Regions from separate parts of the Gordonia sp. GONU genome, predicted to be linked through region 2. Evidence: riboswitches for the same ligand, from Rfam matches in the RefSeq annotation. Region 2 holds a riboswitch; each other region holds the start of a gene.
The links. Region 2 has a riboswitch for S-adenosylmethionine ahead of NWF34_RS21430 (MBL fold metallo-hydrolase). Riboswitches for the same ligand answer to the same signal wherever they lie in the genome.
Positions count from the first base shown of each region.

Region 1: it holds a riboswitch for S-adenosylmethionine, as region 2 does, so the genes downstream of both, NWF34_RS02735 (aminotransferase class V-fold PLP-dependent enzyme) here and NWF34_RS21430 (MBL fold metallo-hydrolase) in region 2, are expected to answer to the same signal.
Region 3: it holds a riboswitch for S-adenosylmethionine, as region 2 does, so the genes downstream of both, NWF34_RS14130 (bifunctional o-acetylhomoserine/o-acetylserine sulfhydrylase) here and NWF34_RS21430 (MBL fold metallo-hydrolase) in region 2, are expected to answer to the same signal.

Region 1 is NZ_JANRHB010000002.1:165,263-169,248, forward strand. Features, by position in the region: gene dacB (D-alanyl-D-alanine carboxypeptidase/D-alanyl-D-alanine-endopeptidase) at 1-146, opposite strand, end outside; gene NWF34_RS02725 (inorganic diphosphatase) at 454-966, shown strand; gene NWF34_RS02730 (hypothetical protein) at 1,045-1,497, opposite strand; gene NWF34_RS02735 (aminotransferase class V-fold PLP-dependent enzyme) at 1,494-2,837, opposite strand; SAM riboswitch class IV at 2,855-2,969, opposite strand; gene NWF34_RS02740 (isochorismate synthase MenF) at 3,082-3,986, shown strand, end outside.
Region 2 is NZ_JANRHB010000035.1:14,157-18,142, forward strand. Features, by position in the region: gene NWF34_RS21420 (DoxX family protein) at 1-48, opposite strand, end outside; gene NWF34_RS21425 (RDD family protein) at 701-2,203, shown strand; partial or broken gene NWF34_RS21430 (MBL fold metallo-hydrolase) at 2,228-2,347, opposite strand; SAM riboswitch class IV at 2,847-2,959, opposite strand; gene NWF34_RS21435 (hypothetical protein) at 3,209-3,724, opposite strand; gene NWF34_RS21440 (hypothetical protein) at 3,912-3,986, opposite strand, start outside.
Region 3 is NZ_JANRHB010000013.1:112,812-116,797, reverse strand. Features, by position in the region: gene NWF34_RS14135 (homoserine O-acetyltransferase) at 1-488, opposite strand, end outside; gene NWF34_RS14130 (bifunctional o-acetylhomoserine/o-acetylserine sulfhydrylase) at 505-1,827, opposite strand; SAM riboswitch class IV at 1,890-2,011, opposite strand; gene NWF34_RS14125 (PE-PPE domain-containing protein) at 2,276-3,986, shown strand, end outside.

The DNA.
Region 1 (3,986 bases), on a different contig from region 2:
GACGGGGCGGAGGCGACGACCGGGTCGATCCGCGGGTCGACGGAGATCGCGGCGGGCTGCGGCGGGATTCCCGGCGGCAGCTCGGCCTCCTTGTCGAGCCGGAGTGCAACGACCACTGCCGCGGTCGACGCCAGCGCGAGGATCACGACTGCGGCGATCGTCCACCAGAGGAGTTTGCGACTGCGGGGTCTGCCATCGCGACCTGCGGGTCTGGTGGATGCGCCCACGAAGCCTCCGGATCTCTCGAACTGCACACCGACGGTGACGACGCCACTGGTCGGCGCACCACCCGGCCGAAATGTCGGATGTAAGCGACCCGGACATCCGCCGCACCCGCGAACTGCGGGGGTACGAAGTCCGAGGTCGTCGGACTAACAGTATCGTTGTTGCGACGCGCGGCCATCTGGGCCGCCCGGCGAGCACACCCCCGATCCGCAACTGCCAGGAGGAACAGTGGAATTCGATGTGACCATCGAGATCCCCAAAGGTGGCCGTAACAAGTACGAGGTCGACCACGAGACGGGCAAGGTCTACCTCGACCGCTACCTGTACACCTCGATGGGCTACCCGGCCGACTACGGGTACATCGACGGCACCCTCGGCGAGGACGGCGACCCGCTCGACGCGATGGTCCTGCTGCCCGAGTCGGTGTTCCCCGGCATCATCGTGCGCGCCCGCATCGTCGGCATGTACACGATGACCGACGAGGCCGGCGGCGACGACAAGCTGCTGTGCGTGCCCGCCGGTGACGTGCGCTGGGACCACATCAAGGACATCTCCGACGTGTCGGAGTACGAGCTGGGCCCGATCTCGCACTTCTTCGAGCACTACAAGGACCTCGAGCCCGGCAAGGAGGTCCAGCCGGGCGGTTGGGTCGGCCGGGAGGCCGCCGAGAAGGTCGCCCAGGAGGCCATCGCCCGTCTCGCGGAACAGCCCCACGAGGCCAACGAGCCCTCGCGAGGCTGACGCCACCTCACGAGTCGTACACCGACCGCCGACGACACATGCTGTCGTCGGCGGTCGTTGCGTTTCGCTCCGGCGTCGTCAGGCGACGCGGTGACGAACGTCGGCGAAGACCGGCAGCACCTGCTCGCGGATTCGACGGTCGGTGGCCGAACCGTCGATCGGGACCAGGATCACGGCGTCGGCGACCTCGGCGACGTAGATGTCGCGTAGCAGCGTGATCAGACCGTGGGTGGTGCCGACGTAGCGGATGGTCTCCGAGTCGTCGGTGGAGGTACCGGCGTGCTCGACGGCGGCGCGAGCCGACGCCGCGTGCGGCGCGATGGCCACCTCGACCTCGAGGGCGACCGCGAAGTTCGCCTGGTCGTGGGTGCCCGCCCGCAGCAGCGCGCGTGCACGCTGGGCGTCCCGCAGCGTCTCACGACGCACGACGATCGGGAAGGTCAGTGCCACCGCATCTCCCGCGCCCGCGACCTGGAAGCCCGGACGTCCGATGGTGACGGCGGTGGGCGGTGTGGAGAATTCGATGGTCATGCCGGGTACCCCTCGTCGAGTTCGGGTCGGGTGGTGGTCGTGGTGACGCGGCGCGAAGCGAGTGCGTCGAGCAGGCGGTCGATGTCGTCGGAGGTGGTGCCCGCTCCGAAGCTCGCACGGACGGCACCCTCGGGATGACCGAGCCGCTTGAGCAGCGGGTGAGCACAGAACTTGCCGTCGCGCACGCCGATTCCGTGCTCGTCGCTCAGGTACTCCGCCACGGCCCGCGGCGCGACGCCGTCGACGGTGAACCCTGCGATGCCGACGCGGTCGGTGGAGTCGGTGAAGATCTGCAGCGGTCGCACACCGTCGATGCGCGCCAGTCTGGTGTCGAGCCGTTCGCAGAGCCGGAGTTCGTGGAAGCCGATGGCCTCGGGTCCCAGCTCGGCCAGCGCGGTGCACGCCTCGGCGATCGACACCGCACCGAGCACGTTCGGCGAACCGGCTTCGTGACGAGCAGCGCCGGTGTGCCAGGTGGCGCCGGCGGTGTTGCCGCCGCGAGGGAGGTCGACGTCGGCGGTCGCGCACCCGCCGGCGAGGTAGGGGTCGGCAGCGTCGAACCAGTCGGAACGGCCGATGAGGACCCCGGCACCGAACGGCGCATACGCCTTGTGGCCGGAGAAGGCCAGGTAGTCGATGCCGTGACTGACGACCGAGAGGGGACGGTGCGCGACGAGCTGCGCCGCGTCGACCAGGATGCGCGCGCCACGGCGGTGGGCGATGGAGGCCAGCCGGCCGATCGGGAGGACCTCACCGGTGACGTTCGACGCGGCGGTCACCGCGAGCAGCGAGGCCGGCTGCGAGGCGAGTTCGGCGTCGATCGCCACGAGGGTGTCCTCGATCGTGTCGCAGGCGGTGACCACGCGGGCCCGGTTGCGGCCGTTCTTCGGTGCGCACCACGGCAGCAGGTTGGCGTGGTGCTCGATGTCGAGGACCACGACGTCGCCGGGAGTGATGTGGGCGGCGAGATTGATCGCGTCGGTGGTGTTGCGGGTGAACACGACCGTGTCGTCGACGCGGCCGCGGACGAACTCGCGGACGGTCTCACGCGCGGCCTCGTATCGGCGGGTGGTGATCTGCGACAGGTGGCCCGCACCGCGGTGCACGCTCGCGTACTCGCCGAGGGCTCCGGCGACCTGCGCGGCGACCGACGCCAGCGCCGGCGCGCTCGCTGCGTAGTCGAGATTGGCGTAACCGACGCTGCGCCCGGCGACGGGGACCTGTGCATCCGAGCCGACGACCGGTGCGAGCGCGGGGATGAACGGCCCGCGGTCGGCGAACACCGGTACATCGCGGACAGGACGGGCGGGTGTGACGGGTGCCGACAGCACAGCAGTCATGACGAGAACTCCTCGAGAATCCACACTTGCCGCGTTCGGGATCGAACGCAGCCAGGTCGTCACCCGGAGCACCCCACCGTGGAGGAGGGTTGCCGACCAGCGAGCCGGGGCTTGTCACTGGCACTCATGACCTGCGACAAGGTTCGCGGATCCCGCCCGAGGGTGTCAATTTAGGATCACCGTGATTCGAAGTTAGGACAGGCTTACCTGTACCCTGGCTGTTGTGTCATCGAGTGAGGTCTTCGTGCTGTCGCGCCCCCACGGCACCGTGCGGGGCGAAGGGGTGGTCCGGTCGTTCACCGACGTCGACGAGGCGTCCGCCGCGCTGCGGGCGGGTGAGGTCGGGTCGTTGACCGGGGCGATCCCGTTCGATGTCCGCGACCCCGCGGCGCTGGTGGCTCCCGCGCGGCTCCGCACCGGCGAGGCACCCCTGTCCGGGAGAGCGCCGCTGTCGCGCCGAGCGGTGTCGACCGTGAGCCACCCGGACAGGGATGAGCACCGCGAACGCATCGCGCATGCGGTCAAGCGCATCGTCGCCGGCGACGTCGGGAAGGTCGTGCTCGCACGCAGCGTCGACCTGGTGCTCGACGAGCGGATCCGGCCGGTGGAGTTGCTCGACGCACTCGCCGGCGGCAACGCGGGGCACAACGCCTTCGGCGTCGACCTCGGCGCCGCGACGGGTTCGGGTTCGTGGCTGCTCGGCGCCAGTCCCGAAGCGCTGCTGCGCAAGTCGGGTTCGACCGTGACCTGCCATCCCTACGCGGGTTCGGCACCACGGTCCGCCGACCCGGCCGTCGACCGGGCAACCGCCGACGAGTTGGCCGCGTCGACAAAGGATCTCGCCGAGCACGCGTTCGTCGTCGACCATCTGCGCGAACGCCTGGGGCACCTCTGCGACGAGGTCGACGCACCGTCGACACCACAGCTCGAGTCGACCGGCGAGATGTGGCATCTGGCCACCCCGATCCGCGCGACGCTGCGCGATCCGGCGGTCACCGCACTCGACCTCGCACTACTCCTCGGACCCACACCCGCAGTGTGCGGAACCCCGAGTGACGTTGCCGCGCAGATCATCCGCGAGGTCGAGGGCGATCGTGGCTTCTACGCGGGCACGGTCGGCTGGTGCGACGCCGCCGGCGACGGCGAATG
Region 2 (3,986 bases):
GACGAACGCAGACGCGAGGAGCGGGCGGGCGATACGGCGGAGAATCATCGGTCACAACCTTCTTCGATCGAGTGCGGTTCGAGATCCGTCTGGGTACAGCGCGTTTGTGCCTGATCAACGCTACCCGCCCTCCGGATCCATGCAGGTGAATCGACTCTTCGTGATCCGGTCGGGAACATCGGGATCCCGGGGTCACGTTTGACAGAGCGCTTCGAGAACCAGGTATCCGGAGGGGGCGAGGCTCAAACCTGACGCACACCCACCCCAGTTCCGTAAACCCACCCCCTCCGAAGGGTCGGGTTTACGGAACGGGGGTGGGTCAACCGGAATGTCACCAGCCGCTGAGCGCCGTGCGCGTACCGCGTTTCTCTCGTCGAGGCGACGGGTAGTGACAGATGATCCCGGGTCGCTGACCGACTCGATGCCGCTGCACATCGCACATGGCACATGAAGGGAGCAAACGTTGGGTGATCATCATTGGACTGCTTCCGGATGGGAACAACAGCCCGCTCCGTCTTCAGAGACCGATCCAGTCTTGGTGGGGACGCCTAGGTGGTTGTTGGGTACGGCGATCGCGGTGGGTGGGATCGCTCTCGCCGTTTCGGTCAGCATGGAATGGGGACACGTCAGCGCCTCGTTCTTTGACGATGGAACGCGCCTCGTTGCGACCGCATCCTTGAACGGACTCGGTGAGGCGACTGTGGCGGTGAAAGATGTCGACCCTCAGACCGCCGAGTTTGTCGAGGGGAACGCAGCGGACGCGCTCGAAGAGGCCACCGGACGTGCCGGAGTGTGGGCGCTCATTGTCGGTTTCCTGATCGCTGCCGTCGGCCTCGGATATCTGCGCACCCGTTTCCGCCTCGGGAGCGCGATCGGAGTGGCGGTTCTTGCGCTTGTCGGTTTTGTGGTCTCGGTTTCTCAGATCCTCAACCCGAGGACGGCGGTGTTTGATGACGACCCGGGCTGGTATGACGGGGACTTCTCGGCCGGCAGCGGACTGGTCCTCTCGTGTGCTCTCAGCCTGGTCCTGATCGGCCTGGCTGCTGCCGCCCTGGTTATCGACATCATCAAAACGAGAGCCGCGCCTGAGGTTCCCGTGGTAGCACCCACGCGACGCGCCGCAGAGTTCAACCGCCCGAGACAAGGGCGACCCGCGCCCGTCCTGAGGCAGAAACCGCGCGCACCCGGCACGGCGTCCTCGCTCGGGTCCAGGGCAGCGGCGTTCGGGTCGGACTGGGTGCTGTTGGGCCTCGGATTCGTGGTGGTCATTGTTGTCACCGAGATCGTCGCTTCGACGTTGCTGGAGAGCACCGCAGCCCGACTCACCTGGTACATCGGGGCTGCGGTAATCATCGTGGTGGCACCGATGTTCTACTTCGCCCTGTCCGAGGCCTACACAGGACGCACCGCAGGCAAGTGGCTGCTCGGGCTGCGCGTGGTTGGTCCTGGTGGCCTGCCGTCACTGTCGGAAGCGTTTCGACGGAACTGGGTTCACGGACTGTTCCTCCTGCTCCCGGTCTACCTGATCGTGCTGGCGGCGCTGGCTGTCGAATTGCACGGAAACCCCGATCAACATCCCACGAGCGAGGGGCTGCAGAGCAGACTCGGCGAGACCCGGGTGGTCCTGGCATCGAAGGGTGACGCACGTGCGCCGGTTCGCCGTCCGAAGCTCGCACCGTGGATTCTCGGGGCGGCGGCAGTGCCCGTCCTGATGTTCTGTGTCGCGCTCGCCGACGTCGGTGTCCAAGTGGCGAATGAGGCTCGTTCCTCGGGCCCGGACCGAGAATCCACCGCTGCGTCGCCGGCGCATCGGACGGCGGCGCCTACCAACACAATGCCGGACAACCGCGCCCCGTCGACTGAGGAGTCGGAACCGACCATCCCGGGGACCAGTGTCCGAGGATTCGAAGGGGTCACCGGAGGAACCTGCGACAACACCGACCGGGCCGTACTTCTCGGTCGGACACCGGAATCGCTTGTCATCGTCTGCCGGTCAGACGGTGGCCGTCTCTATTACAAGGGTGTGCGGCTCAGTGATATGGGGCTTATCGAAATTGACGACCCGCTGCTAACCGAACGCGGGTACATCGTCACGAACGGAGACGTCCGATACGTGATCGACATCGAGTCGCTGACGATCACGCAGGGCGGCGAGGAGTTGGGCCGAGAACCGATGCTCGAGTTCTGGCGCGAATCACCCTAGTCGTCTCTAGGGTCGCCCGGGTTGTCACCAGCGGCGCTCGCGCCCCTCCGGCGCCGAGGCGCGTTCGGCGCCGAGCGTTGCCGTGTCCCGGGTAGACGACGGTCGATAGGGGAAGCGGTCGAACAGCTTGGTGGAGACGTCCTGGGCCTCGCAGGCCCAATTTCGAACAAGGGTCACCGATGTGTACCACCCTGGCGCGATCGGAACGGTTCTGCCAGCTGTTGGTCAATCCGGAACAGTAGAGTTCGCCGTCGGGTGAGTCTCTGCCGAACTCATGCGCGTAACAGGGGCCGCCGTCGCGAGGCTCCGCAGTCGGGTTGGCGTCGGCGACACTAACCCCCAGCGTCGTGGCCGTGGCAGCGATCACCAAACCGGTGAAGAGCCGCTCCATGATGTGCTTCTTCGAACGTTCCGGCGGCGGTAGCGTGCCGCGGACCCAATGTCTTAGGGCAATAATTTGAAAGGTGCCCGCTGGTACGAAGCGTGTAGCCGAGAGCGTTGCAGCGGGAGACCATCGTCATATCTCTCAGGTAGCGCGCCGGAGGCAGTCCGCAGTGCCTCCCGGCAATGCGTCGGCCGAGTGCACGACGTCGTGACCGGGGGTGCTGAGGCAAGGAGTCCTTGTTCGGAGGCTCCGCACGGGGAGGCGCTCTTGCCCAGCACCGGTCGGTGCGGGCCGCTTCGTCATCCGGGCCACCCATGAACGCGGGGTTGGCGTGTCGTCCAGCCGGAGCTCTTGATCGGCAACTTGTGAAGGGCCGTCAGTTTACCTCGCCGTGTTGCTTGGTTCGGGCGACGAGCGCCGGGGTTCTGCGCTTGGGAGCCTGGGTTGGAGTGCGCGGTGGTGACGACGAGTCCGAGGACGAAGATGTCTCGCACGGTGATCCGGAATCCCACGCTGCTGTTGCCGACGTCGCTCTCGGTACGCGGGGAGTGACAGTGCACTATAACAGCGCTTGAGGACACCGCGTTAGGTTGGCGGGAGATTCGTAGAGAGGTCTCGTTTTACGAGTTTGGTTGAGGGCGTCGGCTAATCCGCCACACGACACCAGAAACCACCAACAGCACAACAGCCACCGATCCCAGCGAGATCAACAGAATCCGCCGATCCGAATGCTGTGTCTCGCAGAATCTGTACGCAGCAGCGCCACGATCCAAGTCCGCTAACCAGTCTTCGACGTTCGCCTCGGTCTTTTCGCGAACATCGGACGGCGTCACGCGATAATACGACGAATCGGGATCGTAGCTCGACGAGTACGTCCAGGTATGAGACGAAGCGAAGATCGTCCCGCAGTTCGCGCCGGGTCCTCTCATCGTCGATGTCATCAACGGGATACACACGATCAGCAGAATCACAGCGCCGGCAGCGGCCAGGATCGAGACGAGACTACTCGCGGTGAGGTTCCTCGGTTTGGAGCCCTCCATGTCGACCACACCGCCCTGGGCGTTCGCCTCCTGGCGCGCGATCTCGGCGTCGATCATCTCCTCGGTGATGACGGGTTTCTCGGGCTTCTTTCTCACGCGCCGATTGTAAAGCGTTCAACCGAGGTCGCGACCTCTTTACGGTGCAGCCTCGGTTGTGTAGCGTCGCGCCGCTGCCAGCCGCTTCTTACTACCGGGCGCCACCGCCGCACCTGACATAACGCAGTGGCCCTACGTGACTCCGTAATGCCGCATCAGTTCCTCAACACCTGGCGCGCGGCGACCGCTATGTCTCGGTCTCGGTCTCGTGACGAGTGCCGTCTGGTCCGATCCAAGCAATGATCCGTTCACCCCTTTCTGC
Region 3 (3,986 bases), on a different contig from region 2:
CCGAGAACTGCTCCGACGCTGCGGATTCCGAGACGGTCGAGGAGAGCGACCTCGGCGCGGACCTGGTCGAGGACGGTGATCTGTGGGAATCGCGAACCCCACGGCCGACCGTCGGAGGCGAGTGACCCGGGACCCGTCGATCCCTTGCAGCCGCCGAGGACGTTGGCCGAGATGACGCACCATTCGTCGGTGTCGATGGCCATGCCCGGACCGATGAGGCCGTCCCACCAGCCGGGCGTCTCGTGCTCGTTGTCGGCGGGACCGGTGACGTGGGAGTCGCCGGTGAGCGCGTGCAGGGTGAGGATCACGTTGTCGCGGGACGGCGACAACGTCCCCCAGCGCTGGAACGCCAGGGTGACGTTGTCGATCCGTTCGCCGCTGTCGAGAGGCAGCGAGCCGATGCTCATGCCGACGAGCTTCCCGTCCGGGACCGATTCCCAGTCGGGCTGATCAGACGCTTGCGCGTTCAGGTCGATACTCACCGACAAAATTGCCTCACCTGTCTCACTTGGCGGCTGCGAAGCCCTGTTCGAGGTCCGCCAGGATGTCGTCGATTCCCTCGATGCCCACGGCCAGGCGAACAAGTCCCGGGGTGACACCCGCGGCGAGCTGCTCCTCGGGGGTCAGCTGGCTGTGGGTGGTCGAGGCCGGATGGATGACCAGCGAGCGGACGTCGCCGATGTTGGCCACGTGGCTGTGCAGGGTCAGCGCGTCCACGAACTTCTTGCCCGCGTCCACACCGCCGGCGATCTCGAAGGAGATGATCGCACCCTGTCCCTTGGGGGCGAGTTCCTGGCCGCGCTGGTACCAGGGCGAGGACTCGAGGCCGGCGTAGGCGACGGACTCGACCTGCGCATGACCCTCGAGGAACTTCGCGACCTTCTGCGCGTTGGCGACGTGACGCTCGATGCGCAGGCTCAGGGTCTCGAGGCCCTGAGCGAGCAGGAAGGCGTTGAACGGGGCGATGGCGGCACCGGTGTCGCGCAGCCACTGGACGCGGGCCTTGAGTGCGTAGGCCGGCGCACCGAGGTCGGCGAAGACCGCACCGTGGTAGCTGGGGTCCGGGGTGGTGAAGCCGGGGAACAGGTCCTTACCGTCGCGCTGCACACGCCAGTCGAAGGTGCCGCCGTCGACGATCACGCCGCCGATCGCGGTGCCGTGTCCGCCGATGTACTTGGTGGCCGAGTGGACGACGACGTCGGCGCCGTGGGCCAGCGGGTTGATCAGGTACGGGGTGGCGACGGTGTTGTCGATGATCAGCGGCACGCCGTTGCGGTGTGCGACCTCGGAGACACCCTTGATGTCGAGGATCTCGTTGTTGGGGTTGGAGATCGACTCACCGAAGAACGCGCGGGTGTTCTCGCGGACGGCGGCCTGCCACGACGCCGGATCCTCGGGATCCTCGACGAAGCTCACCTCGACGCCGAGCTTCGGCAGGGTGTAGTGGAACAGGTTGTAGGTGCCGCCGTACAGGCGCGGGCTGGACACCACGTGACCGCCGGTCTCGACGATGTTGAGGATCGAGTAGGTCTCCGCAGCCTGCCCGGAGGCCACGAGCAGAGCGGCGACGCCGCCCTCGAGGGCGGCGATGCGCTGCTCGACCGCGTCCTGGGTCGGGTTCATGATGCGGGTGTAGATGTTGCCCGGCTCCGCGAGACCGAAGAGGTTCGCCGCGTGCTGCGTGTCGTTGAAGACGTAGGAGGTGGTCTGGTAGATCGGCAGAGCCCGGGCATTCGTGGCCGCGTCGGCGGTCTGGCCGGCGTGGATCTGCTTGGTTTCGAAGCTCCAGTTGTCGGCTGGATTCGTGCCCTCGTTGGCATCAGACATGACGATTGATCACTTTCTACGGTCGGCAGGGCCAATTCGACCCTGTTGGGGTCCGACCTTCGGACCCGCGCTTGCCGGGGCTTCGCTTCTGCGATCCCACAACCCGGTCATCACCCGGAGCACCCCACCGCGGTTGGAGGGTTGCCGATCAGCAAGCCGGGGCTTGGCGCTGATACTCATGACCTGGCGACAAGGATATAACACGGATGTGAGTGACTGAGAACCCTCCCGGTCACGCCGAATCGAACCCCTCACACTGCCTCCGAACCGTGTACTGAGCGTGTGGTCCGACCGGTTGAAATCGGTCAAACGGCACGGTGAATCCCCAGTACAGCGTCGTTAGCGCTTCTCAGCATCATGTCAGGTTCTTCGTCGTCGCCTTAGGGTTCGGGCAACCCCGGCGGGCTTCCGCACTGGCATGGTCCGGGTTCACCGAGGAGAACACCTGATGGCTGCGCTTGCGCACCTCCGCTCTCGACGGATCTCCGTCCTCGTCGCCTCTGCAACCGGTCTCGCGGTGGCCGTCGCCCTGTGTCTTCCCGGTGACGCCCTCGCGGAGGCATCCGATTCCTGCGGAGCGGGCGCGGTCGTGATCGCCGCCGGCACCAACGACCCGGAGGGGCAACACCTGGTCGGGGTCACGCAGCGGTACCGAGGGCTCGGGCCGGACGGGAATCCGGACCCGGACTCCGAGTATGCGGGCGACAACGGATACACGATCATCTACGCCGACTATCCGACGACGCTCTGGCCGCTGGGCGCCACGGGGTACGACTCGAGCGTGGCGCAGGGAAACGCGGCGACCAGATCGGCGATCGCCGGCTACCAGACCCGGTGTTCGGGTAAGCCGGTCGTCGTCGCCGGGTACTCGCAGGGCGCCCGGGTCGCGGGTGATGTCCTGGCCGACATCGGCTCGGGTCCGGTCGAGGTCGTGGCGACCGACGAGAACGGCGACCCACTCCTCGACGAGGACGGCAATCCGATCACCGTCGTCATCGACCCGGACGGGATCAGCGGCGAGTTGTACTCCGACCCGCGGCAGGCCGGCGACAAGACCGGACGCGGCATCGAACTGTCCCTGATCGGCGTGATCCCGGGTCTGACGATGTCCGGTCCGCGCGGGACGACCGGGACCGACGCCGGTTTCGGTGAGCTCGAGGGTCGGGTGGTGTCGGTCTGTATCGAGGGCGACCCCATCTGTGACCTGCCCGATCCCATCTACGACCCGATCGGTGCGATCGACGGGCTCCTCGGTTACCAGGTCAAGCACTTCCTCTACCCGTACGCGATGTACCGGGACCCCGCGTCCCAGTGGGCGACGCGACCGGTCTCATGCAACGACGCGGGGACGGTCTGCATGGTCGGGGCCAAGTCCGCATTCGCCGAGCTGGTCCAGGGCTGGGCATCCGACCTCGGTTACACCGGCGAGATCGGCGACTTCCTGTCCGGCCGTCCGACGGTCGGCCTCCCGCTCGGGATCACCCTGGCGAACCTGCAGCCCGTCGTCCGCCTGGTTCAGGGTGTCCTCCCGCCGCTGCCGCAGCTCGGTTACGGCGCCTACCTTCCCGACCTCTTCGTCTTCGAGGACATCCTGCAGGGCATCGTCAGCCTGTCCCCGGCGCGACTCATGCGCGGTGTGACCGCGCTGGCCGCCAGCGTTCGCAGCATCGTGCTGCTGCCGGTGAACGCCGTGCGGTACTGGGCGGGCGCGATCGTCGGACCGACCGTCACGTCGCAGCCGAACACCTTCACCGTGCGCGCCGACGACGACTCCGAGGTGCCGGTGACTCTCGCCCGAACCTTCGCCGCCGTCGACGACGATCCCGAGATCAGCGGACCGGAGGTCCCGGCGACCGACGGCGGTTCCGGCATCCCGGCCGCCACCGAGGTGGCGAGTAGTCCGTCCGGAGTCGACTCTTCGGCGGATACGGACACCTCGGCGCCTGCGTCGGCCGCCGAACCCGACAACAGCCCGGCCGGCGGTGGCGACGGCACCGACCCGTCCACCAGTGGCGGTGATCCGGGCGTGACGCGGTCGGAGACCGATTCCTCCGACGCTCCGTCGTCGGACGCCGGGACCCCGGGCTCCGATCCCGACGGCGGCTCCGGCAGCGCCGACTCCGGGACCTCGAACCCGGACGGCTCGGACTCGGGCAGTT